2 regions of the Thalassolituus sp. UBA6592 genome follow, and region 2 is predicted to be linked to the other one. Evidence: predicted binding sites of a transcription regulator. Region 2 holds the regulator's gene; the other holds the start of a gene.

Region 1 (16,206 bases), on a different contig from region 2:
AGGCGGCATAAAAGTCCGATAACTCCAGCACATCAAAAGTATGTTCCTGCTGATGAAAGAGCAGATCGCGGCAGGCGCTGAGACTATAGAAATCAGGTGAGTTATAGATGGCAGACCAGTCACCAGCCAGCTGGTTTTGCAGCAGTGTTTCCCGCACCAGACGCATATCCAGTGTCGACTGCGGAATATTATCGCCCATCAGTTGACGCAGCTCGCTGATTTTCTGTCTCGCCGTTGTGCTGTACAGCGCGATTTTTATAACCCCGCCGGGGCGCAGTAAGCCAGCCAGAGCCTGCAGTCCCTGCCGGGGATGCTGCATATGGTGCAGCACGCCAGAACACTCAATGATGTCAAAATCCTGTTCCAGCTTATCCAGGTTGAGAATATCCCCCTGAATAAAATGAATATCCGGTGTATTGCGTTTGCGTGCCTGCAGTAAGGCGTAAGCCAGCGCCGATTCACTGAGATCCAATGCTGTAATCTGCATTGGTGCAAAATAATGTGCCAGACGGATGGCATGTCGTCCTGTACCGCTGCCGGCAACCAGTACGTCCGGTACAGGTTTACGGATACGGGAAAAGTCTGCCAGAGGGAACAGACCACGAAGTGACTGAACATAGTCTGACGGTAAGTTATAGCCGATATCTGTCCAGCGTGGGTAAGGATTTTCATTGTATTGCTGGCGCACCCGGGATGAAATTTTATCGCCGGAAGAAGGCAATTGGGGAACTTCAAAACGGGCTTTGCTTAATGACTGATATTCTTTCAGAGTTTGTGCAATCAGCGGATACGCACGCCAGCTGATGCGGCGGTTGGCCAGTTCGTTGATAAAGCTGCAATCGTTTAAGGGTTTGTACATCATCACCAGAGTAAGAGCCGGGGCGATTTCAGTGGCTCCGGTACCATCGATGCTGAGTATTTTTCCAACCAGCGATTCCAGCTGGTCTGTCAGCTGATATTCCTGCGCGTCCGTGTACCAGACGCCTTCATTCAGCTGGGTCTGAGCTGCAAGTGCGGTAACAAATGGCAGCAGATCATTTTTGATGGAAAGATTTTTACTGCAGCTGAACAGCAGCGACTGACGTACAGTAATCAGCAGGCGCTCCATTATCGGGTCGCAGAAAAAGAAACGCTGCAGTGATTTCAATAACAGAGTATCGCTGATGATATCGTCAAAATTTAACGGGCAACCAGCTTCGGACAAATGCAGCTTATGCTTTAGCAGAGAGGTTGTCAGAGTACGCAGCTGACTGAAATCCACGTCACGGAAATCCAGGTAACGCAACAGATCCTGTTCCAGTTCTTCAGCGTAGAAATCAGCCACAATTTGATCGGCTGCTTCAAACAGCTTGCTGCGCAGCTGACGGTTGTCTGACTGGGTTTTAATCAGTTCACGGTAATGACGGAAGGCTTCTACAAAGTCGCCCTGCAGCAGGCGTGTATGGGCCAGCCAGTTATAGGATTTTGTCGCAACTTTGGAAATTCTCGCGGACTGCTCAAAATAGTCGGCGGCTTTATCCAGTTGGTTACGTGCTAAAGACAGTTGGCCAGCACTGTATAAGAGGGATACGCTGTCTGGCTTTATACGCAGGCCTTCTTTAAGCCAATGCGCGGCATCGTCGTAATGGCCAAGCTGCATATCAATACGTGCCATCAGGTTAAGACCCGTCAGGTGATCCGGTTTGAGCAGATAACCCTGATGAGCGATCTGAGCAGCCTTACGCATCAGAATGCGGTCGTTAGCCTGCTGAGCTTCGCTGTAAAGTCGGCTCGCCATATCAAACAGGCGGCGGTATTCCGTACTGTTCTGGCGGCGTTCGGCTGTCTTAAACTGTGCGCTGGCCATATTAGCCTCGATAAACAAAAGTGTTTCCATGCCTGTAAGCAGCTACTGTGCCATTTTTTAAGTTATTGTTTTTAAAGGATTATATATTGATAAGGCCGGTTTTCAGGGCGGACCAGACTTGCCGCTGCGGTTGCCGGTTGCCGCTTGCCGTTGTAAAAAATTGCTTTCCACCCTAAAGAAAGAGAGTGAGTTGCCGTCATATAGATAACAATGAACATTTGCAGGAGACTGTTATGTACAACAGCGGTGCCAAGCAATATCAGCAGGTAAACGTCACATCTGAAGTGTTGGATGCCGATCCGCACAGGCTGATACAACTGTTACTGGAAGCAGCTCTGACCCGTATGTCCCAGGCTAAGGGTGCGATAGAGCGTAAGGACTATGAAGAAAAGGCAAGTTTGCTTGGCCGTGTAAACACAATTATTGAAAGTTTGCAGAGCAGTCTGGATCATGAAGCCGGTGGTGACGTGTCGCGTAATCTTGAACGTCTTTATGACTACATGAATCGTCGCCTTATCACTGCCACTGCCAGAAACGATGTGACCATCATTGATGAAGTAATGGGGCTGATGCTGCAGGTAAAAGAGGGCTGGGACGGGATTCGCGATGAATATCTGAAAGGTCTGGCTGGTTCTTCTTCAGCGGTTTCTGCCACGGCAGGTGACCCTTCCGCCCGGTTGAGCAGTCATATTTCTGCCTGACTTACGTTTAGTTCTCTTCTGTCTTTTTGACACTTAAAGGCCGTTTACGGCCTTTTTCTATATTGTCTTTTCACGACCAATTCAGCTATAACCCCTCTTAGGCACGTTAGTTGCTATACATGGTTTTTTTAACGTCAGAAGTTTGACTTGCGGCAAATTAGATACTTAACTGTTCAGACGGTCGTCAACGAACTGGCGGTGTCAGATAACAAGCAGCCGCTGCGGGTTTATCTTGAGGGGAAGGAAGGGCAACCACTATGTGGAGAGAAATTAAAGTTCTGTTGGTCGACGACAATGAGCAGCGTCGTCACGATATGAAAGTCATTCTCGATTTTCTTGGTGAAGAGGCCATTGTTGCCGGTACTGCGGACTGGCGCCGTGAAGCCGAAGGCAAAGTTGAAGACAGTACTGAAATCAGCGCTGTATTTGTTGGCGACAGTAACGCCCTTGCATTGAGTGATGTTATTGAAGGGTTGCTGAGCTGGGACAAAGGCATTCCATTATTGTACATGGGTGACAGCGGTCTGCCGGAAACTCTGCCCGAGACAGTACGCCGTGCATTGCTTGCTCATGTTGAGATGCCGCCGAGCTACAACAAATTATTGGACAGCCTGCATCGCTGTCAGGTCTACCGTGAACAATATACCCACAACCGCTCCCGTGGCGAACGCCGTGAAGTCCAGCTGTTCCGCAGTCTGGTAGGTACCAGTCGCCAGATTCAGCACGTGCGTGAGCTGATCATGCAGGTCGCAGATAAAGACGTCAGCGTTATGATTCAGGGGGAATCCGGTACGGGCAAAGAAGTGGTTGCGCGGAATCTGCATTACCATTCCCATCGCCGCAGTAAGCCGTTCGTTCCTGTGAACTGTGGCGCGATTCCCGCAGAGCTGCTGGAAAGTGAACTGTTTGGTCATGAAAAGGGTGCATTTACCGGTGCTATTAACAGCCGACCGGGCCGTTTTGAACTGGCAGAAGGCGGTACGCTGTTCCTCGACGAAATTGGCGATATGCCATTAAATATGCAGGTGAAAATTCTGCGTGTACTGCAGGAACATACCTTCGAACGCGTAGGCAGCAACAAAACCATTAATGCTAACGTACGAATTATTGCGGCGACCCACAAAAATCTTGAACAGATGATTGAAGAAGGGACTTTCCGCGAAGACCTCTACTATCGTCTGAATGTATTCCCCATTGATATGCCATCCCTGCGTGAGCGGGTAGAAGATCTGCCGCTGTTACTGAATGAGCTGATCTCACGTCTGGAAAATGAAAAGCGCGGCTCTATCCGTTTTAATTCCGCGGCTATTATGTCGCTGTGTCGTCATGACTGGCACGGCAATGTCCGTGAACTGGCGAACCTGGTAGAGCGTCTGGCTATTCTCCATCCTTACGGCGTTATCGGCGTCAATGAATTACCGAAGAAATTCCGTCATGTGGATGATACGGACGAAAGCAATCCGATTCCTGTGGTGACGGATGTTAATCCGGGTGATGGTCTGGCGGGTATCGATTCGCCGGCACTGTTGCCGGTCAATGGTCTGGATCTGAAAGAGTATCTGCAGGATCTGGAGTGCTCGCTGATTCAACAGGCACTTGATGATGCCAGTGGTGTTGTCGCCAGAGCCGCAGAAAAACTCAATATCCGCCGCACTACGCTGGTGGAGAAAATGCGCAAGTATAATCTCGGTCGCAAAGAAAGAGATTTCGCCTGAGACCTTTACCGCCAAACAGTGCTGTACCCACACCTGAGTATGGCACTTATTAAAAAGCCGGGCATTATGCCCGGCTCTTTGCCTTCCTGATGATGTTCTGGCAAAGACAGACTGATTGACTGCGTCGGAATTGTGTTCGTTTATTTGACTCCTTTCTTTATTTTTCACGCTAAAAAACAGGCACGCTAATTGCTCAACCACTAATCAGATGATGTTAATGCCGGAAATCCGGCAAACGTGGTGAGGTAATTATGGCTGACTCCGCTCTGGAAATTCTGGACTATCCCGGCGCCACCGGTAAGCGTCAGGATCTGCGTGAAGCTTTTATGATGTTTAACGAAATGTCACAGAAGCTGACGGATTCCTATGAATTTCTTGAGAACCGTGTTGAACAGTTAAGCGGCGAGCTGGCCAATGTTTCTGCGCAGCGCATGCAGGAAATGGCGGAAAAAGAACGCCTTGCGGACAAGCTGGAAAGCTTGCTGCAGCTGTTGCCTGCTGCTGTGCTGGTGCTCGATCAGTTTGGTTGTGTACGCCAGAGTAACCGCGCCGCAGATGAATTATTGCTGCCGTTAGCAAAGGTTGAATCATTGAATGGCCGGCGCTGGCGTCAGCTGATTCAGACCTGTTTTAAACCGCGTCGTGATGATGGTCATGAAATTTCACTGGTGGATGGACGCCGCGTGCAGGTACGTACGGCCGCCATGACGAACGAGCCGGGACAGGTAATTCTGTTGACGGATATGACTGAAACCCGGCAGTTACAGGCACAGCTCAGTCAATATGAACGTTTGTCTGCCATGGGAAAAATGGTCGCCTCGCTGGCGCATCAGATCCGTACGCCGTTAGCCGCAGCAACCCTTTATGCCGGACATTTATCCGCGCCTGAACTGCAGGATGAACATCGCATCCGCTTTGCCGGAAAGCTGCAGGAACGTTTACGTCATCTGGAAAACCAGGTGCGCGATATGCTGATCTTTGCCCGTGGTGAAGCGCCGCTGAACGACGAAGTGTCACTGGCGGAATTAATGCAGGGAGTGAGTGATGCGATGGAGGTGCCATTGCAGAACAGTCACGGTACCTGCCGCATTCATAATGAAATACCGGATCAGCGTCTGGTGTGTAACCGCGATGCACTGATCAGTGCAGTGATGAACCTGGTGAATAATGCCATCGAATCCAGTGCTGCTCCGGTGCATATCGATATTGATGTTATCCGCTGCGGCGACGCACAGATAAGCCTGACCGTCAGTGACAACGGACCGGGTATGACAGATCAGCAAAAAGAAAAAATTCTCGAACCGTTTTACACCACAAAAGCCAATGGCACGGGCCTTGGTCTGGCAGTGGTGCAGGCGGTTGCCAGAGCACATAAAGCGGAATTTCACCTGACAGACAGCCCGACTGGTGGCGCGTCAGCTCAATTTATTTTACCGGTTCACTGATAGCAGGGTCGCGGCTCTGTATTGGTCATCAGCAAGGAGAAAAATATGCGTCTTTTAGTTGTGGAAGATGATCCCCGTCTGCGCGAAGCGATTGTCGATACCCTGATGATAAAAGGGCATGAAGTCTGTGAAGCAGGCAATGGCAACGATGCAATGGCCATTGTCGCGGCACAGCCTCTGGATCTGGTGTTGTCAGATATTAATATGCCGGGTATGGATGGTCTGGGGTTACTGGAAGCCATAAAATCGGCTCATCCCTGGCTGCCGGTGGTGCTTATGACAGCCTATGGTGATGTTGGCCAGGCGGTTAAAGCCATGCAGCGTGGTGCCAATGATTATCTGATGAAGCCGTTTGAGCTGCCGGAGCTGGATAAAATCCTGCAGCAGTTTAACCAGACATCATCAGCAGGGGCGGATGACGAATCAGAACCAGTGTGTGAAGCGGTAGCTTCGCGTCAGTTATTTCAACTGGCTGAACGTGTAGCGCAAACCGATTCAACGGTACTGATCAGCGGTGAAAGCGGAACCGGTAAAGAAGTACTGGCGCGTTACATTCATCAGCATTCCTCCCGTCGCTTACAGCCTTTTATTGCCATTAACTGCGCAGCGATTCCGGAAAATATGCTGGAAGCCATGTTGTTCGGTTATGAAAAAGGCGCCTTTACCGGTGCTTACAATGCGATGCCGGGTAAATTCGAGCAGGCCGATGGCGGTACGCTGTTGCTGGATGAAATTACCGAAATGGATCTTGGTCTGCAGGCAAAGCTGCTGCGTGTTCTGCAGGAACGTCAGGTCGAGCGTCTGGGTGGTAAAAAAGTACTGGATCTGGATGTCCGTATCGTGGCGACCACTAACCGTGATCTGGCCGAGTACGTAGCCGATGGCCAGTTCCGTGAAGATCTCTATTATCGTCTGAGTGTCTTCCCGTTGCACTGGCTGCCGCTGCGTGAACGTAAAGACGATATTCTGCCACTGGCCAAACGGCTGCTGGCACACCATGCCGCGAAAATGAAGCGTCCGGTACCATCACTGGCGGCGGATGCAGAACTGAAACTGATGACACATACCTGGCCCGGTAACGTCCGTGAGCTGGACAATACGATGCAGCGTGCACTGATTATTCAGTCTGGTCCACAGTTGTTCGCCGCCGATTTTATTCTGACACCGGTTCCGAAAAACCGTCAGTCAGAGATGCCGGTGGCGGATGTTATTTCTTTGACGGATTCTGAGCAGGCGCTTGGCAACGATCTGAAAAACCGCGAAGTTGAACTGATCGTCAAAGCACTGAAAGAAGAACCAAGCCGCAAAGATGCTGCCGACCGTCTTGGCATCAGTCCACGAACCCTGAGATACAAGATGGCGCGTCTGCGTGATGACGGTATTGATGTCGAGGCCATGCTGGCCTGACGCCCGGTAATAATCTTCCCTTGTTTGCGCCTTTTTTAAGGCGCTTTTTTTTGACACCTGAAAAACGAAATCGCCACAACAAATTGGCAAGCCGATTGCAGAGTCATAAATTAATACAGAAAAACCGGCAGAAAGCGTCAATATTTCGGACTAGCTGTCCAGGGTGAGGGAAAGGATATGGTGGATCGGGTTGATATTAATTCAGTACTGATGCAGATGCGTCAGGTTAAGGCGCAGATGCGTGAACAGCAGCCTGCCGCTATTAATACAGAAACGCGTCCCAGTCTGGCGGATAAGGTACAGCAACTCAGTGAACAGCAGTCCACCGCCGCGATCAGCGGTGATAATACTGTACCGGATTTCCAGACCATGTTTAAAAACGCCGTTGATACGGTAAACGCTCATCAGAAAACCTCAGCGGAAATGGCGACGCGTTTTGAACAGGGTGATCCTTCCATTGATCTGCCGGAAGTAATGATTGCCATGCAGAAATCCAGTGTTTCTTTTCAGGCGATGACCCAGGTGCGCAACAAGCTGGTCGAAGCCTATAAAGAAGTCATGAATATGCCGGTATAACAGGTAGACCCTTATGGAAAATGTACCCGCTGAAGCAACAGGCGCAGGCGCCGCAACGGCTCCGGAATCAGATCTGCCGGCAGAAAGTACTTCTGCAGCTGCAGAAGGAGGCCATCCGGTTCTTGCCGGTTTTAACCGTCTGTCGATTGTCCGTCAGATCGCTGTTATCGGCGGTATCGCTCTGGTGGTGGCGTTATCATTTGCCATTATGCTGTGGTCGCAGGAGCCGACCTATAAACCCCTTGTTCATCGTCTGCAGGATCATAACGCTCAGGACATTATTGAAATTCTGCAACAGGAAGGCATTAATTTTGAAATTGATCCTTCCAGTCAGATTTTAATGGTAGAAGCCAGCGATCTGCACGAAGCCCGGATGAAGCTGGCGGCGGCCAGTCTGATTGACGACAAGACTGTCGGTCTGGAAGTACTCGATCAGGACAATACTCTGGGTACCAGTCAGTTTATCGAAAATGCCCGCTATCGCCGCGGCCTGGAAGGTGAACTGGCGCGTACTATTGCCAGCGTAAAAGCCGTGCGTAATTCCCGTGTGCATCTCGCTTTGCCGAAGCAATCTGTGTTTGTCCGCGATCAGCGTAAACCGCGCGCGTCGGTTTTTGTTGAACTGTACGCCGGACAGAATCTCTCCCGCGACCAGGTCGAAGCCATTGTGAATCTGGTTGCTTCCAGCGTGTCAGAAATGGAACGTGCCGATGTGTCTGTGGTAGATCAGTTCGGCAATCTGTTGTCTAAAATGGAACCGGAAGACAGCAGTGAAATGGTTGCCCATAAACAGCTGGAATACACCGAAAAATTAGAAGAAGGCATTACTCAGGCGGTTAATAATATTCTCAAGCCAGTGCTGGGTCAGGAAAACTATAAAGCAGAAGTGTCTGCCGACGTAGACTTTACTATCCAGGAACAGAGCGAAGAACTTTATAACCCGGATCTTATTGCCCTGCGCAGTGAGCAGCTGGTTGATGAAGAAAACGCGGATAAAACCAATGGTGGTATTCCGGGTGCATTATCCAATCAGCCACCGGCGGCGGCGACCGCACCGGAACAGGCGAACGGTGGTGCCGGTGCCGGCGGTGCAACGGTTAATCGTCGCTCAGAAGCTACACGTAATTACGAAGTGGATCGTACATTAAGTTACAAACAACAACAGCCTGGCCGTATCCGTCGTTTGACTGTCGCAGTAGTCGTAAATGACAGGGCTTCTGTGAATGCTGACGGCGACACTGTCTATCTGCCGTGGGAAGATGCTGATTTACAGCGTCTGGAAGTACTGGTGAAAGACGCCGTTGGTTTTAACGCCGCCCGTGGTGACAGTGTTAACGTAATTAATTCACCTTTCATGGGTAAAGGTGAGCTGGAACTGGGCGATCCGGATTTCTGGACGCAGCCATGGTTCTGGGAAATTATGAAACAGGTTCTGGCTGGTCTGTTTATTCTGGTGCTGATTTTCGGTGTGATCCGGCCAACGATCAAAAGTATTGCCAATCGTGGACGTGACGAAACTTCGGTACTGCTGGATGAACTTGAAGACGCCGAAGCCGGTCTGGATGACGATAAAGTAACCCTGGCGGGGATGGATGAATTCCTGCTACCGGGGGCATCGGAAAGTTTTGAACGGCAGCTGGATGCGCTTAAAGGCCTGATTGCTGAAGATCCGGCGCGGGTTGCCAATCTGGTTATTAAATGGGTGAACGAAGAAAATGCCTGAAGATAATAACGGCGCTAACGATCTTGCCAAACTGAACCGCCTGGAACGCTCAGCGATTCTGCTGATGACGCTGGGGGAAAAAGACGCGGCTGAAATTCTCAAGCACATGGGGCCGAAAGAAGTACAGAAAGTCGGTACCGCCATGGCCACTTTAGCCAACGTTAATCAGTCGCAGGTTGAAGGCGTGGTCGCTGAATTTCTGGAAGCCGTCAGTGGTCAGACCGGCATGGGACTCGGCTCTGACGAATACATCCGGAATATGCTGACACAGGCATTGGGTAACGATAAAGCCGGCGCCCTGATTGACCGTATTCTGCTGGGCGGTAATACCACAGGTCTGGATTCACTTAAGTGGATGGAATCGCGCCAGGTGGCGGACCTTATCCGTCATGAGCACCCACAGATTCAGGCGATCGTGGTGTCCTACCTGGACGCTGACCAGTCGGCAGAAATTCTCTCCAATTTCCCGGAAAAAGTACGTCTCGATATTGTTATGCGGGTTGCTGCACTGGAGGCGGTTCAGCCGGCTGCACTGCATGAGCTGAACGATATTCTTGAGCGTCAGTTCTCTGGCAAAGGGGGTGCTCAGACCACCAGTATGGGTGGTGTCAAAGTGGCGGCCAATATTGTCAACTTTGTGGACAGCACCATGGCGGCGGACCTGCTCGAACAGATCAAAGAAGTGGACGAAGATCTGGGTATTCAGATTCAGGATCTTATGTTCGTCTTCGACAATCTGGTGGATGTCGACGACCGCGGCATTCAGGCACTGATGCGCGAAGTTTCCACCGACCTTCTGGTTGTTGCGCTGAAAGGTGCGGACCCGGCCGTGCAGGAAAAGATATTCAAGAATATGTCGAAACGTGCGGCCGAATTGCTGCGTGATGATCTTGAAGCGAAAGGGCCGGTTAAAGTCAGCGAAGTGGAAGCTTCGCAGAAAGAGATTCTTACCATTGCCCGACGTCTGGCGGATGCCGGTGAAATCGTGCTCGGCGGTGGTGGTGAGGCCATGATGTAATATGACTGGAATCCGTCAGCCGCATCATTTTCATCCTCTGCATGAAGAAGACGTCAAAAATAAAAAAGACGTAAAACCCTGGCGTCTGCCGTTCTGGACGGAGCCGCCGGGCTGGACGGCAGAAAAAGAGAAAAAGCAGGAAGAAGTAGCCACAGAGTCTGCGCAGGAAGAGGCAGAAGAGCTGAATCTGCCAACCGCAGAAGAGCTGGAAAATATCCGTCGTGAAGCCTACAACGATGGCCTTGAGCAGGGTCTGGTGGAAGGGCGTCAGCAGGGCCATAAAGACGGTTATCAGGCTGGCCACAAAGAAAGTTACGATGCCGGATTTGCTGAAGGCAAAGCAGAAGGGCAAAAACAGGGGCGTGAAGAAGGCCACGCCGAAGGACTGCGTAAAGCGCAGGCGGAAATCAATAATATCTCCGGCCGTCTGAATCGTCTGATTCAGCATCTGCAGGCCAGTATCGTTGAACGCGATCAGGCATTGCCGGAAGTGCTGGCAGCCATGCTGGCGGGTATGTGTGAACAGGTACTGCAGACCGAATTGCACAGCGGAGCGCGTAACATTTATCAGTACGTGCGCCATGCACTGGACGAACTCCCGGCTGGTGAAAAACAGATTAAAGTTTTTGTCGGCCCTGATGACGCTGCGCATCTGCAAAACAGTCTGGATATGACCGGCGATGAAGTGCATTACCGCGTGGACGATAAACTGCGTGCCGGTGAATGCCGTGTCGAAAGTGAGCACTCACTGGTTGAATATTCCACCGCCGATCACCTGAATCAGCTGCTGCAGCGGGTTCTGCCAATGCTGATGCAGGAAGCTGCCAGTTTCCCGGACGATGATGAACAGAATCAGCTGCATCAGGCAATTGCTGAGCAGACTGAACAGCCGGACGCAGCGGATGAAATAAACGAAGAACTTCAGCAGGCGGTCGATGCCGCCCTTGCTGACGACACGCCACCATCCCCGCTGGCTGAAGACCCTGCCGCGACAGACATTCTCAACCGGGCAGAAGAAAGCGCTGAAGCTGCCTCTGCTGACCTTCTTCAGGACTCCGAAAACGGCTCTCAGCCAGATTCTTATAATGCATCGCGTACTGTATCCACCGAGGTTCCGGATGAGCCTCAGTGAGCGCTGGGCAGGGGTGCTGGGCGAGCAATCTCCTTATCAGCCCAAAGTCGCCGGTAAACTGATCCGGATGGTTGGCCTGACGCTGGAAGCGATTGGTCTGAACGTAAGGGTGGGTGACCGCTGTATGGTCGAGCGTCAGCAGGGAGGCGATATCGAGGCCGAAGTGGTTGGTTTTGATGGGCAACGCATTTTCCTGATGCCGATTGAACAGATGGAAGGGCTGCGCCCGGGGGCCCGCGTGTGGCCGCTGACCGTTGCTGCGGATGTGCCGGTGGGGCCTGGTCTGCTGGGGCGCGTGGTGGACGGCACAGGACGCCCTCTGGATGGCCGTGGGCCACTGCAGGGGATCAGTCAGGGCCATTTACAGGGGCAGACTATTAACCCCTTGCATCGCGCTCCTATTCGCGAGCCGCTCGATGTCGGTATCCGCGCAATCAATTCGATGCTGACCGTTGGCCGTGGCCAGCGTATTGGTCTGTTCGCCGGTTCAGGTGTCGGTAAGAGTGTATTGCTGGGCATGATGACCCGCTTTACCAATGCCGACATCGTCGTCGTTGGTCTGATCGGCGAGCGTGGCCGTGAGGTGAAGGAATTTATCGACGAAATTCTGGGAGAAGAGGGTCTGCAGCGTTCTGTAGTCGTGGCATCCCCGGCGGACGACTCACCCTTAATGCGCCTGCGTGCCGCTCAGTATTGCACCTCGGTGGCGGAGTACTTCCGCGATCAGGGGCTGAATGTGCTGATGTTAATGGACTCGCTGACACGTTATGCCCAGGCACAGCGTGAAATTGCCCTTGCCGTGGGAGAGCCTCCGGCAACCAAAGGGTATCCGCCGTCCGTATTTAATAAATTACCCAAGCTGGTTGAGCGCACCGGTAATGGTCCACAGGGTGGTGGCTCGATTACCGCTTTTTATACCGTGCTCAGTGAAGGTGACGATATGCAGGACCCGGTGGCCGATGCCAGCCGGGCAATTCTTGACGGCCATATTGTGTTGTCACGGAAACTGGCGGAAGAAGGTCACTATCCGGCGATCGATGTGGAAGCATCGGTCAGCCGGGTTATGCCACAGATCGTCAGTGAAGACTGGCTGCGCAAGGCACAGCTGTGTAAACAGCTGTTATCACATTATCGTCAGAATCAGGATCTGATTGCCGTCGGAGCCTATCAGTCGGGTAATGATAACCTGCTGGATCTGGCCATTGACCGGCTGCCAAAAATTAAAGCCATGTTGCGTCAGGGACTGAGTGAAGGCTCGGATCTTAACGCCAGCGCCAATGCCCTGAATGAACTGTTTCCGATTCCCGCTCAGGGCAATCAATCAAATAACGCGCAGGCTAAAGCGCGATGAGACGCCATCCGCGCGCCAGACGTCTGCAGGTTGTTCTTGATCTGACCGAGCGCGAAGAACAGCAGGCGCTCAGCCAGTGGGGCGCTTTGCAGCAGAAGCTGGCGGCGGAGCAGGAGCAGCGACAGCAGCTGCTGACCTACAGTCTCGAATATCAGCAGAAAATATCAGCCCCGTCTTCCACTGCTGTCAGTGCCGGACAGATCCATAACACCATTGGCTTTATGGGGCAGATTGAGCAGGCTATTAATGCGCAGCAGCAACAGATTGCCCTGTTGCAGAAGCAGACAGACAACGCCCGCCAGAATTACCTTGCGCTGCATGGCAAAGTAAAAGCACTGCAGGAACTGATAGAGCGGCTGGAGCTGGAAGCAGCGCAGGTTGCTGACAAAGAAGCGCAGAAGCAGTCCGATGAGTGGACCAGTCGCAATGCAGCGCGTTCTTCTCCTTATCACTGATCACGGATTAAGTTATCGCTGATCACGGACTAAGCCGTCTGTGCATGATAACGGGTTATGCGGGTTATAAACGGTACGTCTGTATTATTACATTTGCGAACAATAGCAGAATACATTCTGTTATTGTTTTTTGATTCGCTCAATTTCGTCCCTGCCTCTGTATCCCCCGCCGTGTCTGACCTTAACCTGTGTCAGTAAAAATACGTTTATGTCTATCAATAGTGCGATTTCTTTAGCAGGCTGAAAATCTGCGTCTAATCTTAGAGTCATAGTAAGGCTTATTGGGGCTGAATATGACAGACACCATCACCATCAATTGCGGCGAGCGCCTGAGTATCGACCAGGTTGAAGCGCTGTTTGCCGAAACCGAAAAGTCCGTTATCCAGGGTGGCGAGATCCAAATTGACGCCAGCAAGGTTCAGTTCTGTGATACCGCAGGTCTGCAACTGCTGCTTTCATTGCAGACTACACTGGATAAAACAGGGCACCGTATTCACTGGCAGGGGTATTCTGATGTGTTAGTGGAAACTGCTGGTTATCTGGGCCTTACCCAGGCTTTACACCTTTCAAATACAGAGCACTAACGTTAACGGGAGTTAAAACATGGCGAGCATTTTAGCTGTTGATGATTCTGCATCCATGCGACAGATGGTTTCTTTTACCCTGCGGGGTGCCGGGCATGATGTTGAAGAAGCATGCGACGGCGTAGAAGCCCTCAAGCTGGCAAGCCAGAAAAAATACGATCTGGTCCTTTCTGATGTAAACATGCCAAACATGAATGGCATCGAATTAGTTAAGGAATTACGGACATTGGCCGATTACAAGTTTGTACCTGTACTTATGTTGACTACGGAATCTGCGGGCGACATGAAAATGCAGGGTAAGCAGGCAGGTGCCACCGGCTGGATCGTAAAACCATTCAATCCGGATCAGTTGCTGGGCACGATTAAACGCGTACTGGGGTAAATGTATGAGCATTGATCTTTCACAATTTCATCAGGTTTTCTTTGAAGAAAGTTTCGAAGGGCTGGATGTTATGGAAAGTCAGCTCCTCGACCTGGTGCCGGAGGAAGTTGACGCTGAAACGGTGAACACTATCTTCCGGGCTGCTCACTCCATTAAGGGGGGAGCCGGTACCTTTGGATTTATGCAGGTTTCTAATTTCACCCACGTCGTGGAAACCCTGCTGGATGAAATCCGTTCTGGCACACGCCAGATGGAAACAAAATACGTGGATCTGTTTCTGCAGTCAGTGGATTGCCTGCGTGCAATGCTGACCAGTCTGCAGGCAGGTGATGAACCGGATTCTGAGCGCGCAGCGGGATTAAAAGCGGAATTTGAGGCCATTCTGCACGGCGAAAGTGCTGCAGAAGAGGTGGCTGAAAACGTTACTGAAGACGCAGTCGGCAGCGCAGGCGCCGGCTGGCATGTCACATTTATTCCGGCTGAAGATCTGCTGCAGACAGGTAATGAACCATTCCGTATGTTCCGTGAGCTGCAGGAAATTGTTGGCGCCGGGAACCTGGAAGTGGTGCCGGATCTGTCGCGCCTTCCTGAACTGACCTCTCTCACTCCGGAGCAGTGTTATATCAGCTGGGATCTGTACGTCCGCACGGATGTTGATAAAGCCGCCATTGAAGGGGTTTTTGAATGGGTTGCTGATGATTGTGAAATCGCTATCCATCCTCTTGCCGGAGATACTGCAGCGCCTGCACAAGCTGCCGCTGAATATACCGATGAAGACGCTGCAGCGCAGACCGCTGAAGTAACTCCGTTGCCTGTTCCTGAGAAGGTTGCTGCCGCGGTGAATACTGCGGCTGTCGCCGGTGCTGCTGCCGCTGCGGCAAAAGCGAAAAAAGCACCGCAGAAAAATGCGGAGCCATCATCTATCCGCGTCTCCATCGATAAAGTAGACAGCCTGATCAACATGGTGGGTGAGCTGGTTATCACTCAATCAATGCTTGGTCAGCTGGGTCAGGATTTTGATATGGATCGTCTCGCCCGTCTGCAGGAAGGACTGTCTCAGCTCGAACAGAATACCCGTGAGCTGCAGGAAAGCGTGATGAAAATCCGCATGATGCCAATCAGCTTCGCCTTCAGCCGCTTTCCGCGTCTGGTGCGTGATCTGGGCAGTCAGCTGGGTAAAAAAGTGAATCTGGTCATGCTGGGTGAAAATACCGAACTGGATAAGACCGTTATGGAAAAAATCGGCGATCCATTAGTTCACCTGGTACGTAACTCCATGGACCATGGACTGGAAACAACCGATAAACGTCTGGCGGCCGGTAAGTCTGAAGAAGGCACCATCACCCTGAATGCCTATCATCAGGGGGGCAATATCGTTATTGAAGTAAAAGATGACGGTGCCGGCCTTAACGAAGAGAAAATTCTGGAAAAAGCCCGTAAAAATAAGGTAATCGAAGACAACGTTGAGCTGAGCAAAGAAGAAATTCATCAGCTGATTTTTATGCCGGGATTTTCAACTGCGGATGTCGTCAGTGATATATCAGGTCGTGGCGTTGGTATGGACGTTGTGCGACGTAATATCAATGAACTGAACGGCACCATTGAAGTGGTATCCAATAAAGGGAAAGGTTCCACGTTTACCATTCGTCTGCCGCTGACTCTGGCAATCCTTGACGGGCAGCTGGTTAAAGTCAAAGACGAAACCTACATCTTCCCGCTGGTATCCATTGTTGAATCCATTCAGCTGCAGAAGCTGTCGCTTAATCACATTACCGGCAGCCAGTACGTTATGAAGCTGCGCGATGAATATATTCCTATCGTGCGTCTGGATGAGATGTTCGGCCTGCGCGCCAAAGAAGAAGAATTCGAAA
Region 2 (16,206 bases):
TTGAATTTGAAGGGATGCCCCGCCCGGCTTACGCCGTTGCTCTGGAAGATGGCCGCCAGGCCACTTTCCGCAATGCGCACACCCTGCTGGAATCACTGGAAGCACAGAATATCGAAGTGCATTACCAGTGCCGCGAAGGCTATTGTGGCAGCTGCCGTACCCAGTTACTGGAAGGCAGTGTGCATTATCACGAAGAGCCTATGGCATGGCTGGATGACGACGAAATCCTGCCCTGCTGCTGCATTCCCAAAAGCGATCTCAAGATCAAACTCTGATCCCTCGCCTGACACTGCCCACGGTTGCTGGTTTGCATCATCAGCCAGCGCAGTTAATGCCTTATATCAATTTCAAAACCTTGCGGTTACCCTAAGATTGTTCCATTAATTACAATAACTGAGTTAGGGAGACCTGAGATATGGCCTTTATCTGCATCACACCCAATGTAGCCATGGTACGGATGAACGCGCGCGATCACCTGGAAGAATTACCCGGCGATTTCTACATCAATCTGGACATGCTGGTCGAAGCACGGATGAAAGAAGTGCGTGAAGATCACGACGGTGATTTCTGCGCCGATGTCCTGCTGGTACTGAAAAACAAAACCCACGAATTTGTTTTCCGCAACAGCCCGGCCGGTAACAAGGCCAAAGAAACCCTGAGCAAATACCTCACCGAACGCAGCATCAACTGCTGAGTTACCAGTGCCGCCCACCAGCTTGATTTATCGGGCTGGTGCGGTACCTTATTCCTCTTTGTCCCCCTGTGTCTGTTATTCCGGGATTACCTGCCCGGTGAAGAGGATTTTCCATGAGCCTTAATTTTCCTGCCATTGATAAAGCTGCACCTGCGTTCAGCGCGCTGAATCAGAAATCTGAAACCGTTACCCTGAAAAGCCTGAAGGGTAAAAAAGTGGTGCTCTATTTCTATCCGAAAGCCATGACCCCGGGCTGTACCACCCAGGCCTGTGGTATCCGCGACAGCCGCGACGAATTTGAAAAACTCAACACAGTGGTCCTCGGCATCAGCCCGGATGCGCCGGAGCGCCTGCAGAAGTTTATCGACAAACAGGAACTCAATTTTGACCTGCTGTCGGATGAAGACCACAGCATCGCCGAAGCCTATGGCGTGTGGGCACTGAAGAAATTTATGGGTAAGGAGTACGTCGGTATTCACCGCGTGACCTTTATCATTGATGAGAAAGGCGTACTGCGCCACATCATGGCTAAGGTAAAAACCAAAACCCATCACGACGATGTACTGGAAATTATTAAAGATATGTAATTCTGCTGCCAGCAAAGATAATGAAGGGGCGTGCATCATTTGCAGGCCCTTAACTTCTGCCTCATCTGGCCGATACAGACAGCATGAAAATCCTGTGCTGTTTACTCTTATTTTTTATTCCTCTGCTCAGTCACGCCGGTAACCTCAGCTGTGACGGCAGCCTGCGCTGGCTTTCCCTGTCCGGCGTCGATGCGCTGCGCGACAGCGGCGATCAGACACCGGCCTTTGGCTGTGGCTGGCAAAGTCGTATAACCCCGCAGAAACGCCGACTGTTGCCCGCATTGCCGTCATTTTATTACCGCCGCGCCCTGCCAACGGACATGTCACGCAGCGAAGGATTTATCCGCTACGAATTCTGGCAGGTCTCGCTGCCACTGCTGCGCATCAGTGATATGTATCTGAGCTTTGACGCCTCATCGGACTATCGCCAACAGATGCACACGCTCGACAGCGCACTGCAATGGCAAAATACCAGTCTGAGCACAGACACAGAGCTGCTGGTCGACAGCCGCGAGCATAATTATCGCCTGACACTGGATCTGCAGAGCAGTGATACACCTGTGTCTTACCTCTGGCTGAACTATCGCCAACAACAACAGCCGCTCAGCGTGTCGCGGAAAACAGCCATAAATCAGAGCGCAGCGAACCCGACCGAAACGGAGCTGCTGATCGAAGCCGAAATAACCAGTCAGGCCCTGGGAATCGCCTTTGAGCCGAACGGCTACGGCATAAGGCCACACATCAGTCTGCTCCTGGGTCAGGGAGAAGCCAGGGAAGATGGTCAGGCGGGCGATATTGCGGATGCTGTAGCCGGCGAACTGAAAGACAGCTCCGATCAGCTCAGCTTTCTGCTGCTGGAAACCCAGGCCGGCCTGAGGGGCCGCTATCGCCTCGGCCAACATCTGATTCTGCAGGCCAGTGGTGGGATCAACTGGCGCTACTTCCTCTATCCGGACGAAGACAGCGAAAAAACCATACGTAAAGCGTCATACAGCGCTGTGGATTACAGCATCAGCTCAGGGCTGAGCTGGCGCTTCTGATGTCTGTATACGCTACAGGTAACGTGCTCTGGTGCTCTGGCAATCAGGCTTTCTGATCGCGCTCAGCCTGTTGCCGGAACTCCATCGGAGTGACGCCCTCCCAGCGGCGAAAAGCGCGGGTAAAGGCGCTGCTCTCAGAAAACCCAAGCTCAGCGCTGATGCGGGTCAGCGACATATCGGTTGAAATCAACAGTGACCGTGCGCGGCGCTGGCGTTCCTCGGCCAATAGCTGCTGAAAGCTGGTAGCAGCATCCTGCAACTTACGCTGCAGCGTACGGCTGCCCATGTTCAGCTGCTTTGCTGCATCATCACGATCGACATTGAGATCTTCACAGTTGAGTAAAAAATGCCGCACCAGACCGGCAGTATCTGACTGCTGAATCGCCGCCAGCTGCTGCTCCAGCATGGCTTCATGCATGGCTGCCAGTTTTTCATCCCCCAGCGCCAGAGGCTCCTGCAACACCTGAGGTTCAAACACCAGTGCATTACGCCGTGCACCAAACTGCAGTGGTGCGGCAAAAATACGTTCATATTCGGAAATGTCGGCGGGAGCCTGATGGCAGAACTCGACCCGCAGTAATGGCACGGGTTTACACGCTAACCAGCTGGCGAAATTCCTTAACAAAACCAGCACAGCATCGACCTGATGACGGCTGAAATCGGCCTCCTGAGGTTCATAGCAAATACTGGCTTCGTGTGCTTCGTCACTCAGAAAATAGCGGCCACCGTCACTCAGTACACGGGTGTAACGGATGGATTTTTCAAACGCTGCGCCCAGCGACTGGCTGTGCATAAGAATCATGGCAAACAGCTGAAAATGCGTCGGTTTAACCTGCTCACCCATTAACAGACCGAAATCCCGTCCCTCACATTCGGTTTCTGCCAGACGCCAGATTTTCAGCGTAGCGTCGAGGCTGACCCGGGCATAGGGTGTGCTCAGGATGTCATCCGTCAGGCCCGCTGTCGCCAGCAGCTCTTCATGACGTGCGCCCTGCTGCTCAGCAGCCTGCAACAGCGCTTTAATCCATAACACAGAAACGGTTTTTTCAGTCATATGAATCAGGTAAAGCTCAGGTTAATACGTTGGCCATTTACGAAAACAAACGTGAGTGTACCCTATCTTGAGAACGGACCATAAGACGCCTGTCGGTGCACAGCTGCGTTACGGAAATACGCCGGTATTTTCATTCAAAGGATGGATTGTCATCCTTCATAAACTGCCAGGCAGGAGTTAGTCTGTGGATGCCTGAGCGCAAAATGACAAAGATGAACGGCACTCCTGCACCTTTGCCGCACATCCATTACGGTGTAAAAGACTTATCGACAATTCAGTAAAGGAAGAAAAATTATGACAATCGCCTACTGGTGTGTACTGGCGGCGGCCCTGCTGCCCTATGTATTTACTCTGGTCGCAAAGTCGGCCGGGCGCTATAACAACTACGCACCGCGGGAATTTCTGGAAAAACAGCAGGGAATCCACAAACGTGCTCACTGGGTTCAGCTGAACAGCTTCGAAGCCTTTCCGGCGTTTGCCGCCGCTGTGATTATTGCTCACCTGAGCGGCGCAGATCAGGGAAGAATTGATACGCTCGCCATGGCATTTATTGCTATCCGGATTGTTTACGGAATTACCTATCTGGCCAATATGGCGATGTTACGTTCTGCGGTATGGATGGCAGGAATATTAACCGTGGTGGCGATATTTACCGCCGGCGCTTAAGGTAACAGCGGGCATATCTGATATGCCGCAATCTGATATGCCGAAAGAGCAGCGCGCTGATCCGCGCGGCATAACATTGAAACGTCAGGAAAAAACCAGCTGACCACGGTATTTATAGCAGTATGCGGTATTACAGTAGATCAGAATTTCCCGCCCTTTATCCTGCGTTTCAATAATATACAGGTCAGTAAACTCCGGGGTAACTTCCAGAAAAGTCGCATTACGGATCAGGTTAGCGACCAGCCTGTCGCCGCCCCCTGACATCCTGTCAGCAGACGCCACATAAGCAGAGCCCTGGGTGATGGACGTCACCACCAGCATTGCCAGGCCAAACACGAAGCTTTTGTGAAATAAAGACATATCTACCTCCCGAGGTCACTCTCTTTTAGAGTATAGGAGCAGCCCTCCGGCCCGGGAGGATTGTTTTGTTATAAAAGGTTTACGGAAAATACCGTTACCATGTGAACAGCGATGCCATCGCGCACAAACTGCGCTCCGGCATCAGGCCATAAAATGAGGGATACAAACTTTCAGGAATCAGTGTGCCGGCTGGCGGCGCAGGGATACCAGTAATTCGGCTTCGCCGCGGGCCATGCCGCAGTTATCGACCAGGTCACTGGCACTGGCACCCAGCCCAACCAGACGCGACGCCTGTTGGTACGTCGCTTCATCGGTCGTCGGCAATACCACCTTACGCTCTGCGCTCTGCATACGACCGTCCATCTGACGGATCTTCCGTCCCATGCCGATGGTGCTTTTACTCATCGCCTGATAGGACTGCTGTAGATGATTTACAGCGTCATCCAGACGTCTGGATTCTTTATTCTGTTGGCGTTTGAGGCTGAACATCATCAGCCCCACCACAAACATTAACGCCATATTGCCGATCAACAACCAATGCATAAGAGACAGAGAGATCATAATCAGAGACCCTGAAGTTCTGTCCACTCCTCATCCGTCATCAGCTTTTCCAGGTCTACCAGAATCAGCAGCTCATCATTTTTATGACAAACACCCTGAATAAACTTGGCGCTTTCTTCGTTACCGACGTTAGGAGTGGTTTCAATTTCTGACTGCCGCAGATAAACCACTTCAGCCACCGCATCCACGAGGATACCCACAACCTGATTTTCCGCCTCGATAATCACGATACGGGTCTGATCTGTGGTGTCAGCGGTTGGCAATCCAAAACGCAGCCGGGTATCAATCACAGTCACTACGTTACCACGCAGGTTAATGATACCCAGTACATACGGGGGCGCACCGGGAACCGGGGCAATTTCACTGTAACGCAGTACTTCCTGAACCTGCATTACGTTGATTCCGTAAGACTCGTTTTCCAGACGAAAGGTGACCCACTGAAGGACCGGATCTTCCGCCGCTTTATTTCCGGCAATCGCTGACATATTACATCCTCGCAAAGAAAGGCCGCAGCCTGACCGTGTCGTGCTTAACGCCGGCCGGCTTCCGTTGTTGCTGAAATCCGGCCTGTGTGTCAAAAAACATGACGAACCTTTCTTTAATATAGATCAGAGCACAAAGTGTACCAGTTAAATTTGAGCTAAATTTTCACGCGCCCGGCGAATAACGGACATATTAACGGCGGACATTCTCTTCCAGCAGCGACATCAGCCCCGGAACATCAATCAGGGCACACATTTCAGAAATGACAGTTCCCGCCAGCCATGGGCGTTTGCTGGCATCCCCGCGCCATTTGATGGAGTCGTAAACCAGTGTGACGGTATCGCAGATTTCCTGACAGGCGAGAGCCCAGGGAGAGCGATCCAGTTGAATAAAGAAGCTGTAGCCTTCATCGGCAAGGCTGACCTGACGCTCAGGCATAATCAGCCGGGCACTGTCGATGACCGTCATCTTGCTGTCTTCGCCCTGCCAGACACCTAACGACCACGCCGCCTGCCCGAACAGCGGCGTGACTTTATCAGAAACATTATGAACGCCACCGAGTAATGGCAGCGGTATCGCCAGTTTCAGACCAGCGACTTTAAAAATTAAGCATTCGATACCCTGAACAGAGCGCCAGTTTAATGGCGCCGGTTGAGTACTGATGTCAGGAGACTGATCATCTGTCTGTTCTTTGACATCCGTCAGAGGTTCGTTAACGACAACCTCTTCAACGGTTACCTCTTCCTGTTCAGGAGGCGCAGCTTCTTCCTGAAAGGCTGTGACCTCTTCCACTGCCGTTTCAACCAGCGTCTCCGTAACAGTCTCCGTAACAGTCTCAGTTACTGTCTCAGGTACTGTTTCGGGTACTTCGGGGACAGTCAGCGTCTGTGGCAGGGTTGTCAGCGGCAGCGGCTGCTCGGCATACGTCACCGGACGGGCGGACTCAGGTGTAACCTCCGCTTTAGGTTTAAGCTCAGCAACGGTTTGCGCGGATGAACGCGCAGGCGCTTCCGGCGCAGCCGTTGCCATGACCAACAGATCATTCAGATAATCCTGCAGGACAATATCGACCTGATTATCATCACCGGCCTGCGGCTTACGTTCACTCATTTCAACACCGCCTCCCCAAGCAGAGGATCAGCAGATGCAAGAATATAGCTGCGTAATTTACATGGTGGTAAAACACTGACGTGGTGCAGCAGATGAAACAGCTGTGTACGTTGCTCTGCAGCCGTTCCCTGCCCGGCTGCGGCAAGACTGATTGGCGCAAAACCCGGCAGTAAGGTTGAGGAATTCAGAGCGTCTTCAAGATGGCCACGGCGCACGGCATCACTGAGCAGGTTGTCCCAGTTGACTGACTGACCACGGACTTCTCCCTGATCGGACAACAGATGACTCAGGTAGTCGGTTACCGGATCAGCTTCCGCGAGCTGTGCTGGACGCTTATCAGGCACGCTGACGCTCCGCGACATCCAGAGAAGCCAGCAGATGACGATAGGCACGCACACCACGACCATCTGCGTCCATCTGATGCGGAAAGATACCCTCATGGCTGGCATCACGCAGACGGGTATCCACAGGAATGGCTTCATCCCACAGGGATTCAGGATACTGACGGCGCATTTCTTTCAGGGTCGTCAGTGAGGCGGTTGTACGGCGGTCGAACAGCGTCGGCACAATGGTGTATGGCAGCTGACGATTCTGCGAGCGCATCACCATCTTCAGCGTGTGCACCATGCGTTCCAGCCCTTTCAATGCCAGATGTTCGGTTTGTGTGGGAATAACCAGTTGCTGACAGGCCGCCAGCGCATTGACCAACAATACGCCAAGAATCGGTGGCGTATCCAGCAAGGCGTAATCGTACTCATCCCAGAGTTTTGCCAGCGAACGCGCCAGAACCAGGCCCATGCCGTCCTGACCACTCACCTGACGCTCAAGTGTTGCCAGCGATGTCGTCGCCGGCAGCAGAGAAACATTATCCATTGAGGTGGATTTAAGCACCGAGCGGACAAATTCCCGGTCTTTATAACGTTGTTCAAAAAACAGATGATAAAGACTGCGTTCGAGGCTGTCCGGGTCCTGCCTGAAATAACTGGTGAGTGAACCGTGAGGATCCAGATCTACCAGCAGCACCCGCTTGCCCTGCGCGGCAAGCAGCCCGCCAAGGGCGACCACACTGGTGGTTTTTCCGACCCCACCTTTTTGATTTGCAATTGACCAGATCCGCACGCGCGCCACCTTGTTAATATGTTACAGCCAACTTTCCGGCACTGACTTTGCCCAAATACCTGTAAATCTCTAAGGCAAAATTCGTGTCAGGTTTTAAAAAGGCCAATAAAAAATGATCGACTTTTAAGGTTATCGTCCATTTTTCAGATTAATTAAGATGGGAAACGCAAAAGAATGAAAAAATCAGATACCAGCTCTGTGTTTGCCGGCAAAAAGACAGGGAATTGGCGGCAATAATATGCCGCCGGCTATCCGACGAATCCAGCGTCAGTTAACTTCTTCAACCAGACGCGGCGCAACGTCCTTCAGAGATAATACTTCATCACTGAGGCCTTCTTTAATCACCGCCAGTGGCATACCGAAGATCACGCAGCTTTCTTCGTCCTGAGCCCATATTCCGGCCCCTGTATCTTTGAGCAATCTGGCACCTTCTTTTCCATCAGATCCCATACCCGTAAGAACAATACCCAGGGTCTTTCCCGGATAATGTTTTGCCGCTGAAGCAAACGCAATATCAACACTTGGGCGGTAATTAACCCGATCATCACTTTCGCGGATATGGATCGTACCGCCATTGCGCCGGTCCACCATCAGCTGCATACCGCCCGGGGCAACATACACGTGTCCCTTTTCAAGATGATCACCATCCGCCGCTTCTTTTACCACCAGCGGACTGAGTGAATTCAATCGCTCAGCAAATGCTTTAGTAAAAGAACCCGGCATATGCTGAATAATAACAATCGGTGTTTTAAATGATCCGGGAATACCCTTAAACAACGTCTGCAGCGCAGCCGGGCCACCGGTTGACGTACCGATCATAACCAGCTCTGTGCCTTTTAAACGCCCTTTAACAACCGGTTTACTTTTCTGGACAACCGTCTGCTTCTGTTGATTTCTGGCAACCGCTGCGATTTTATCGGTCAGCGCCCGTTTAATCTGTATTGCGTCTTTGGCAATCTGATCGAAATTTTTTGGCAGAAAATCCAGCGCACCAGCATCTATCGCATCCAGCGTAACGCGGGCACCCTCAAACGTCAGCGAGGAAAACATCAATACCGGAACCGGACGACGCTGCATGATATTACGCACTGCAGTAATGCCATCCATGACCGGCATTTCATAATCCATCGTAATCACATCAGGCTTAAGCGATTCGTTCATATCAATCGCTTCCATTCCGTTGGAAGCCACACCAACCACTTCCATACGGGTATCGGCATTAATAATGTCGCTTACCCGACGGCGAAAGAATCCTGAGTCATCTACAACCAGTACACGGATAGTCATTCATTCTGCTCGCTTAAAAAGTGTTGGCCGGAAACAGTCGGCCAACACCTGTATCAGTCCTGTGAAACGCTGTCACTTATCAGGCCGCATGCGATTGTTTGGCTGCATAGCGGCCAAGCATACTCGGGATATCCAGAATCAGCGCAATACGCCCGTCACCGGTAATGGTTGCACCCGCCATACCGGCAGTGCCGTGCAACATTTTCCCCAGCGGCTTGATCACAACTTCTTCCTGTCCAACCAGCTGATCAACGACAAAGCCAACCCGTTTGGTACCGACGGAAACCACTACAACATGAGCAGTTTCGTCTGCCTGGGCGTTCTGTTCGCCCGCTACCAGCCAGCGCTTCATATGAAACAGCGGGATTGGTTTTTCCCGTACCACCACCACTTCCTGACCATCAACGATGTTGGTCTTGGTCAGATCCAGGTGGAAAATTTCATTCACGCTTACCAGAGGGAAAGCAAATGCCTGGTCTTTCAGCATCACCATCAGCGTCGGCATAATCGCCAGCGTCAGTGGTACTTTAATGCTGATGTTCGTGCCGACGCTGAGTTTCGAATCGATACTCACCGTACCGTTCAGCTGGGTGATTTTCGTTTTTACAACGTCCATCCCCACGCCACGGCCAGACACATCGGAAATCTGTTCTTTGGTGGAAAAGCCCGGTGCAAAAATCAGGTTAAAACATTCGGTATCGGTCAGACGATCTGCGGCATCCTGATCCATCAGCCCTTTTTCAACGGCTTTTGCGCGTAATTTATCCGGGTCCATACCGGCGCCATCATCCTGAATTTTCAGCAGGATATGATCGCCTTCCTGTTCTGCTGACAAAATCACGGTACCAACCCGTGGCTTGCCTTTTTTCTCCCTGTCATCAGGCATTTCCACACCGTGGTCAACCGAGTTTCGCACTAAGTGAACCAGCGGATCGGCCAGAGCCTCAACCAGGTTTTTATCCAGGTCGGTTTCTTCACCGCGCAGCTCAAGGTTAATTTCTTTCTTCAGCTGACGGGCAAGGTCACGTACCACCCGCGGGAAGCGGCCGAATACTTTCTTAATCGGCTGCATCCGGGTTTTCATCACCGACGACTGCAGATCACCGGTAACAACATCCAGGTTGGCAACTGCTTTCGCCATGGATTCGTCAGTGCTCTGTAAACCCAGTCGCACCAGACGGTTACGCACCAGTACTAATTCACCCACCATGTTCATGATGTCATCGAGTCGTTTGGTATCGACACGCACGGTGGCTTCAGCCTGATGCGTTTCTTTTTCTGCCGCAGCCTTGGCTGCTGCCGGTGCCGCTGGCTTTTCAGCAGCTGCAGGTCGGGCAGCAGGTTTTGCCGCTGCCGCCGCTGGTTTAGCCGCCGCTGCGGGTTTCGCTGGTTCGGCTTTCGGAGTATCCGTCGTGGCCGTTGCCGCAGGCTTTTCTGTGGCTTTCGGCGCTTCGGCGGCTGGCGCCTTCACGTCTGCTGTTTCTGGCTCTGCAGCACTGGCTGAATGCTTGCCCTTACCGTGTAACCGGTCGAGCAATTCTTCAAATTCTGAATCAGTAATCAGATCATCGCCGGAAGCCGCACCGGCGACCGCTGCTTCGGTGTCAGCGGCGGCAGGTTTTTCCGGTTCTGACGGCTTACTGTCAGCAGCAGCGTGCTTGCCTTTGCCATGAATCTGGTCCAGCAGGGCCTCGAATTCATCTTCGGTTATTTCATCATCCGATGCAGCAGTGCTGTCACCGCCCATATCAAACAGATCGTCGTCATCCATTGCCGCGGGCGGCGCAGCTGCCGGCGCTTCCGCAGCCGGAGGCGCTGCAGGCTGACCGTCATCCAGTGCATCCAGCAGTTGCTCGAACTCATCATCGGTGATGTCGCTGTTGTCTGCTGCAGAAGATCCGGCAGGAACATCGAACAGATCATCGGAGGCGCTATCCTCTGCCAAGGGCTCTTCTGCAACCGCTTCTTCTTCAGCCGGCTCTTCAGCGGCCACTTCAGCTGCCACCGCTTCATCTTCTGATTCCGGCAGGGCAAGCTGATGCAGGCGCTCGATTAACTCAGGGTCTGCATCATCAGGTGACGCGCCTGAGCGTACGCTTTCAAACATTTCGTTAACACTGTCTAACGCCTGTAACACCACGTCCATCAGATCGGACGTTACCCGGCGGTTACCGTTGCGCAGTGTATCGAACACGTTCTCTGCCGCGTGGCAGCAGTTCACCAGCGGATTCAGTTGCAGGAAGCCTGCGCCACCTTTTACCGTATGGAATCCACGGAAAATGGCGTTCAGCAGATCGTTATCATCGGGACGCTGTTCAAGATCGACCAGTTGTTCAGAGAGCAGCTCAAGGATTTCTCCGGCCTCGACCAGAAAGTCCTGCAGAATCTCTTCATCAGCATCGAAACTCATCCGTTAGCTCCTTTAAAAACCAAGACTGGACAGTAAGTCATCAACATCATCCTGGCTGGCAACTACGTCATTACTGGATTTATCAATCTGCGGTCCTTCCGCAGCTATGTTTGCGCCATCATCTGGCTTCTCAGGCTCAACCTCAGGGTAAGCATGAGTAATTCCTGTGAGCGAATCGACCTTGCCGGCCATGGCCACCAACTGCACCAGGCGACCTTCAACGTCGCGTACCAGAGCCGCTACCTTATGAATGACCTGACCGGTAAGATCCTGAAAATCCTGGGCCAGAACAATATCGGATAACTGCCCTTTCAAAGTCTCTGACTGCTCTGCACTGTCAGCCAGAAACAGGTTGATATCTTTGCTGAGGGCACGGAATTCATCCGGCTTCAGCTCTTTATTCAGGAACCGTTGCCATTGCGATGACAAGTGCAACGCCCGATCATGAATATCGCTGGCCAGCGGCATGCCAGCGTCAGCGAGATCCATGGTGCGGTTGGCCGACTTATCAGTCATTTCCAGCACGTATTCCAGTTTATCGGTCGTACTGTCGATTTCTGAAGCTGCACCGACGGTGTCGACGTTCAGATTTTTTATCGACTCGTGCAAAGCACGGGTCAGATGACCAATTTCTTGATACAGCGTACGGTCCCGGACCTGATTCAGGTCGTTAACAAGGGCGACGGCTTTACCGTATTCCCCGCGCTCGACTTCCCTGAGCATGCTTTGGGCAAGATCACGGATTTCTGCGCCTACGCTGACGATATCGGACTCACGGTCTTTGTTGATTCCGGCCATCAGGTCGCCTTCCTGTTATCCTTCGACGCGTTCAAAGATCTTGTCGATCTTTTCTTTCAGCACTGCCGCGGTAAAAGGTTTCACCACGTAGCCGTTCACGCCGGCCTGAGCTGCAGCAACAATCTGATCACGCTTGGCTTCGGCCGTAACCATCAGCACCGGCAGGGTTTTAAGCCTGTCGTCCGCACGAACTTTTTTGAGCAGATCAAGCCCGGTCATACCCGGCATGTTCCAGTCTGTTACCAGGAAGTCGAAATCCCCATTCTGTAACATTGGCAATGCTGTCAGACCGTCATCGGCCTCCTGGGTATTAGTGAAGCCCAGGTCACGCAGCAGGTTCTTTACGATTCGTCTCATGGTTGAAAAGTCATCAACAACGAGAATTTTCATGTTTTTGTCCAAAACGACCTCCAGTAATCGACTCTGTATATTCCAAGCCGTTCCTAAGATTTATTGTAGACGCAGTTATCGCTTTATCCAGAAACTGGTAATGAAGGATGATGTTTTGTGCAGCAGGCCTCATACGGGCCTGTTTATAAAATAATCAACCGGGCCGGATCAGGAGATCCAGCCACCAAGGCGGGCACGCAGACGGTGGGCCGCCTGACTGTGAAGTTGACTGACGCGGGACTCACTGACGCCCAGTACAGCGCCAATTTCTTTGAGGTTGAGCTCTTCGTCATAGTAGAGCGCCAGCACCAGCTGTTCGCGTTCTGGCAGCGTTTTAATGGCTTCTGCCAGTTGTGTCTGGAATGAGTCGCGCTCAATGCCATCAAGCGGATCTGGCGAATCGTCTTCAAAGATATCGAAGCCGGAATCACTTTTTTCCAGTACCTCTTCAAAACTGAACAGGCGACAGCCGGCGCTGTCTTTCAGAATACTGTGATACTCGTCCTGGGAAATGCCGAGAAACCCGGCGACTTCCGCATCTTCGGCATCACGGCCTTTTTCACTTTCAATCTGTTTGATGGCATCACTGATACGGCGGAAATTACGATGCACGGATCGCGGAGCCCAGTCGCCACGACGGATTTCATCCAGCATGGCACCGCGGATACGGATACCGGCATAGGTTTCAAAACTGGCGCCTTTACCGCCATCGTACTTACGTGACGCTTCCAGCAGACCAATCATACCGGCCTGTATCAGATCATCCAGCTGCACACTATCAGGCAACCGCCCCAGCATATGGTGAGCAATGCGCTTCACCAGTGTGGCGTGTTGGCGGACAAGCTGATCAAAATCCTGGTTCTGTACGTCTGAATACACTAATGAACTTCCTGCAAGCATTGGTGACCCGGTTTATTGGTTACCCAGACTCATGCACCGACTTCCTGCACCAGACGGTCCACGAAAAATTCCAGATGTCCGCGCGGCGAAGAAGGCAGCGGCCAGGCATCCACTTTTTTAGCCAGCGCACGGAAAGCAGTCGACGCTTTCGCCCGCGGATAGGCTTCAATTACCGCTTTCTGACGCTGCACAGCGCGCTTAACGGCATCGTCCTGCGGAATCGCGCCAACATACTGCAGCGCCACTTCCAGAAAACGGTCCGTTACTTTTGTCAGTTTAGCAAACAGAGCTGTTCCTTCCTGCGGTGTACGCACCATATTTGCCACGATGCGGAAACGGAACATGCCATAGTCGCGGTTCAGCAATTTAATCTGGGCATAAGCGTCAGTGATAGAGGTAGGCTCGTCGGTGACCACCATAATCACTTCCTGGGATGCACGCACAAAGCTGAGTACCGTATCGGAAATACCGGCAGCGGTATCCACAATCAATACATCAATGTCATCACCAAGATCACTGAACGCCTGAATCAGCCCGGCGTGCTCCATGGAATTCAGCTGGGATAATTTCTGCGTGCCGGATGATGCCGGAACAATACGGATACCGCCTGGTCCTTTCACCATCACTTCGCGCAGATCGCATTCACCCCTGAGCACATTTTCAATGGTTTTATTGGCACTGATACCCAACAGGATATCGATATTGGCCAGCCCGAGGTCGGCATCAAGCACCACAACACGACGTCCCATTTCAGCCAGCGCAATCGCCAGATTTACGGAAACGTTACTTTTACCAACCCCGCCTTTGCCACCGGTAACTGCAATTACCTGAACAGGACGCCTAGCCATAAATTCTCATGCTCCATGTTGAATGCCGGATTGCTGATTGGCGAGACTCATCGCTTCAGCGGCCTGCCAGCGGGTTCTCGCCATGCGCGCCATCTGTTCGGCAAGTTTCACCAGTTTATCTGCATCCGGATAATGCACATCGTCAGGAATGTGCGGACCATCGGTTACCAGCGCTACCGGTAAATGTGTTAACGCTGAAATACTGAGCGCCGGCCCAAGGCTGAAACACTCATCCAGTTTTGTGTAAACACAACCGGTTAAACCAATGGCTTTATAATGTTCGAAATTTTCCTGCAGGCAGCGCCCCTGACTGGTCAGTGGCAGCACCAATAATTTTTTCAGGCGCGGTCCTGCTTCTTTAAGCATAGACAATTGCACAGTGAAATGTGGGTCCTGACTGGCAAGACCCGCGGTATCCACCAGAACCAACTTTTTATCCTGCAGTTTGGCCAGTATTTTATTTACCGACTGGCCCGGCGGTACTATGTGCAGATCGACACCCAGCAGGCGTGAAAACGTTTTCAGCTGATCATGCGCAGCAACGCGATAGCTGTCGAGGGTGACAAACGCCACCGACTCTTTGCCATGGCGAATAACAAACTGTGCCGCAAGCTTGCCAATGGTTGTGGTTTTGCCGGCGCCGGTCGGCCCGACCAGCGCGTAAATTCCGCCACGGTCGAGCATGCCGGAAGGCGCTACCGGAATATCTGTGGCAATCAGTTTCAGTGCCTTTTCCCAGGCATCGTCCAATGCCAGATTGCTGTCGAGACGACTGGTAATCCGGTCAGCCCAGGCCGGTTCAAGACCAACATCCTGACAGCGCTGCCATAGCTGTGACTGCTGCCAGGTTAATGGCCGGCTGCTGTCCCAGGCACTGCCCTGATGACTGACCAGCCAGTCTTTTAATTCTTTTAATTCGCCGCTCATCTGTGCCAGTGCATTGCTGTACCAGCTTTCGTCGCGATCGGTTTCACGACGTTTGGCTGGCTCAGAACGTTGTGCAACAGGCTCCTGCGGCTGCTTGCGGACCGGGGTATCCTGGTAGCTGTCATTTTTCAGGCCGCTGAGCACAGCTTCCAGTCCTTCACGACTGCTGACGTCTGAACGACTGGCGAATTCTTTACGCTGATGACGCTGCTGCGGCTCTTCGCGCGAGGCACGCTTAGCTTCCTCAAGCTCCGCCTGCAAACGCAGCTGACGTTCAATTTCCGGACTGTTGGCATCCCGCTCAGACTGATAATCCAGAGCGGCAACTACTTCGATACCGTCATCAACTTTTTTACTGGAAAGGATGACCGCGTCGGCTCCCAGCTCCTGAGAAACCAGGCGCAGAGCAAGTTGCATATTGGGCGCGCTGAAGCGTTTAACTTTCATATCGATTTCTCACTGAGCTTACTTGCCGCCGATACTGGCGACGATCGTAATACTTTTGTTATCCGGTATTTCCTGGTACGCCAGCACGTGTAACTGATCCATGCTGTTACGTACAAACTGTGCCATGGCCGGACGCAGCTGAGTGGTTACCAGTAATACCGCCGGACGTCCTGCCGCTTCCTGCGCCTGCACTGCTTCGCCCAATGAACGATGCAATGTGTCGGCCATGGCAGGCTCCAGTACCAGACCGCTCTGGAGACCCTGCTGCGATGTCTGTTGTAAGGACTTAAGCAACAACTGTTCCAGCGACGGATCCAGGGTCATAACAACCAGCTGATCCTCGTTACCAAAGATGTTCTGTACAATCATGCGGCTCAGGGAGAGACGTGCCACAGTGGTCATGGCGGCAATATCTTGACTCTGGCCGGTAAAATTCGCCAAAGACTCGGCAATTGAACGCATATCGCGGATCGGCACATGCTCACGCAGCAGGTTTTGCAGGACACCCAGTAACTGACTGATATT

Evidence for each region. Region 2 encodes FliA, which starts transcription of late flagellar genes. Its sites were predicted from a motif close to CTAAAGTTNNNNNNNNNNCNGCCGATA; they were not measured.
Region 1: the regulator FliA is predicted to act here: its motif matches at 2,019-2,045, upstream of fliS (flagellar export chaperone FliS).

What each region holds. Positions count from the first base shown of each region.
Region 1 is NZ_DJIO01000165.1:13,213-29,418, reverse strand. Features, by position in the region: gene B2Z72_RS16775 (methyltransferase domain-containing protein) at 1-1,876, opposite strand, end outside; gene fliS (flagellar export chaperone FliS) at 2,080-2,547, shown strand; gene B2Z72_RS16765 (sigma-54 dependent transcriptional regulator) at 2,805-4,262, shown strand; gene B2Z72_RS16760 (sensor histidine kinase) at 4,514-5,707, shown strand; gene B2Z72_RS16755 (sigma-54-dependent transcriptional regulator) at 5,753-7,114, shown strand; gene fliE (flagellar hook-basal body complex protein FliE) at 7,292-7,690, shown strand; gene fliF (flagellar basal-body MS-ring/collar protein FliF) at 7,704-9,413, shown strand; gene fliG (flagellar motor switch protein FliG) at 9,406-10,431, shown strand; gene B2Z72_RS16735 (FliH/SctL family protein) at 10,433-11,563, shown strand; gene fliI (flagellar protein export ATPase FliI) at 11,550-12,914, shown strand; gene fliJ (flagellar export protein FliJ) at 12,911-13,369, shown strand; gene B2Z72_RS16720 (STAS domain-containing protein) at 13,663-13,953, shown strand; gene B2Z72_RS16715 (response regulator) at 13,973-14,335, shown strand; gene B2Z72_RS16710 (chemotaxis protein CheA) at 14,340-16,206, shown strand, end outside.
Region 2 is NZ_DJIO01000066.1:4,823-21,028, reverse strand. Features, by position in the region: gene yfaE (class I ribonucleotide reductase maintenance protein YfaE) at 1-275, shown strand, start outside; gene B2Z72_RS06245 (hypothetical protein) at 416-694, shown strand; gene bcp (thioredoxin-dependent thiol peroxidase) at 808-1,281, shown strand; gene B2Z72_RS06235 (hypothetical protein) at 1,365-2,321, shown strand; gene B2Z72_RS06230 (AraC family transcriptional regulator) at 2,365-3,375, opposite strand; gene B2Z72_RS06225 (MAPEG family protein) at 3,670-4,041, shown strand; gene B2Z72_RS06220 (hypothetical protein) at 4,126-4,401, opposite strand; gene B2Z72_RS06215 (DUF2802 domain-containing protein) at 4,579-4,962, opposite strand; gene B2Z72_RS06210 (chemotaxis protein CheW) at 4,965-5,447, opposite strand; gene B2Z72_RS06205 (chemotaxis protein CheW) at 5,638-6,555, opposite strand; gene B2Z72_RS06200 (hypothetical protein) at 6,552-6,899, opposite strand; gene B2Z72_RS06195 (ParA family protein) at 6,892-7,674, opposite strand; gene B2Z72_RS06190 (protein-glutamate methylesterase/protein-glutamine glutaminase) at 7,942-8,961, opposite strand; gene B2Z72_RS06185 (chemotaxis protein CheA) at 9,041-11,371, opposite strand; gene B2Z72_RS06180 (protein phosphatase CheZ) at 11,384-12,169, opposite strand; gene cheY (chemotaxis response regulator CheY) at 12,185-12,571, opposite strand; gene B2Z72_RS06170 (RNA polymerase sigma factor FliA) at 12,728-13,459, opposite strand; gene B2Z72_RS06165 (MinD/ParA family protein) at 13,489-14,307, opposite strand; gene flhF (flagellar biosynthesis protein FlhF) at 14,314-15,681, opposite strand; gene flhA (flagellar biosynthesis protein FlhA) at 15,700-16,206, opposite strand, start outside.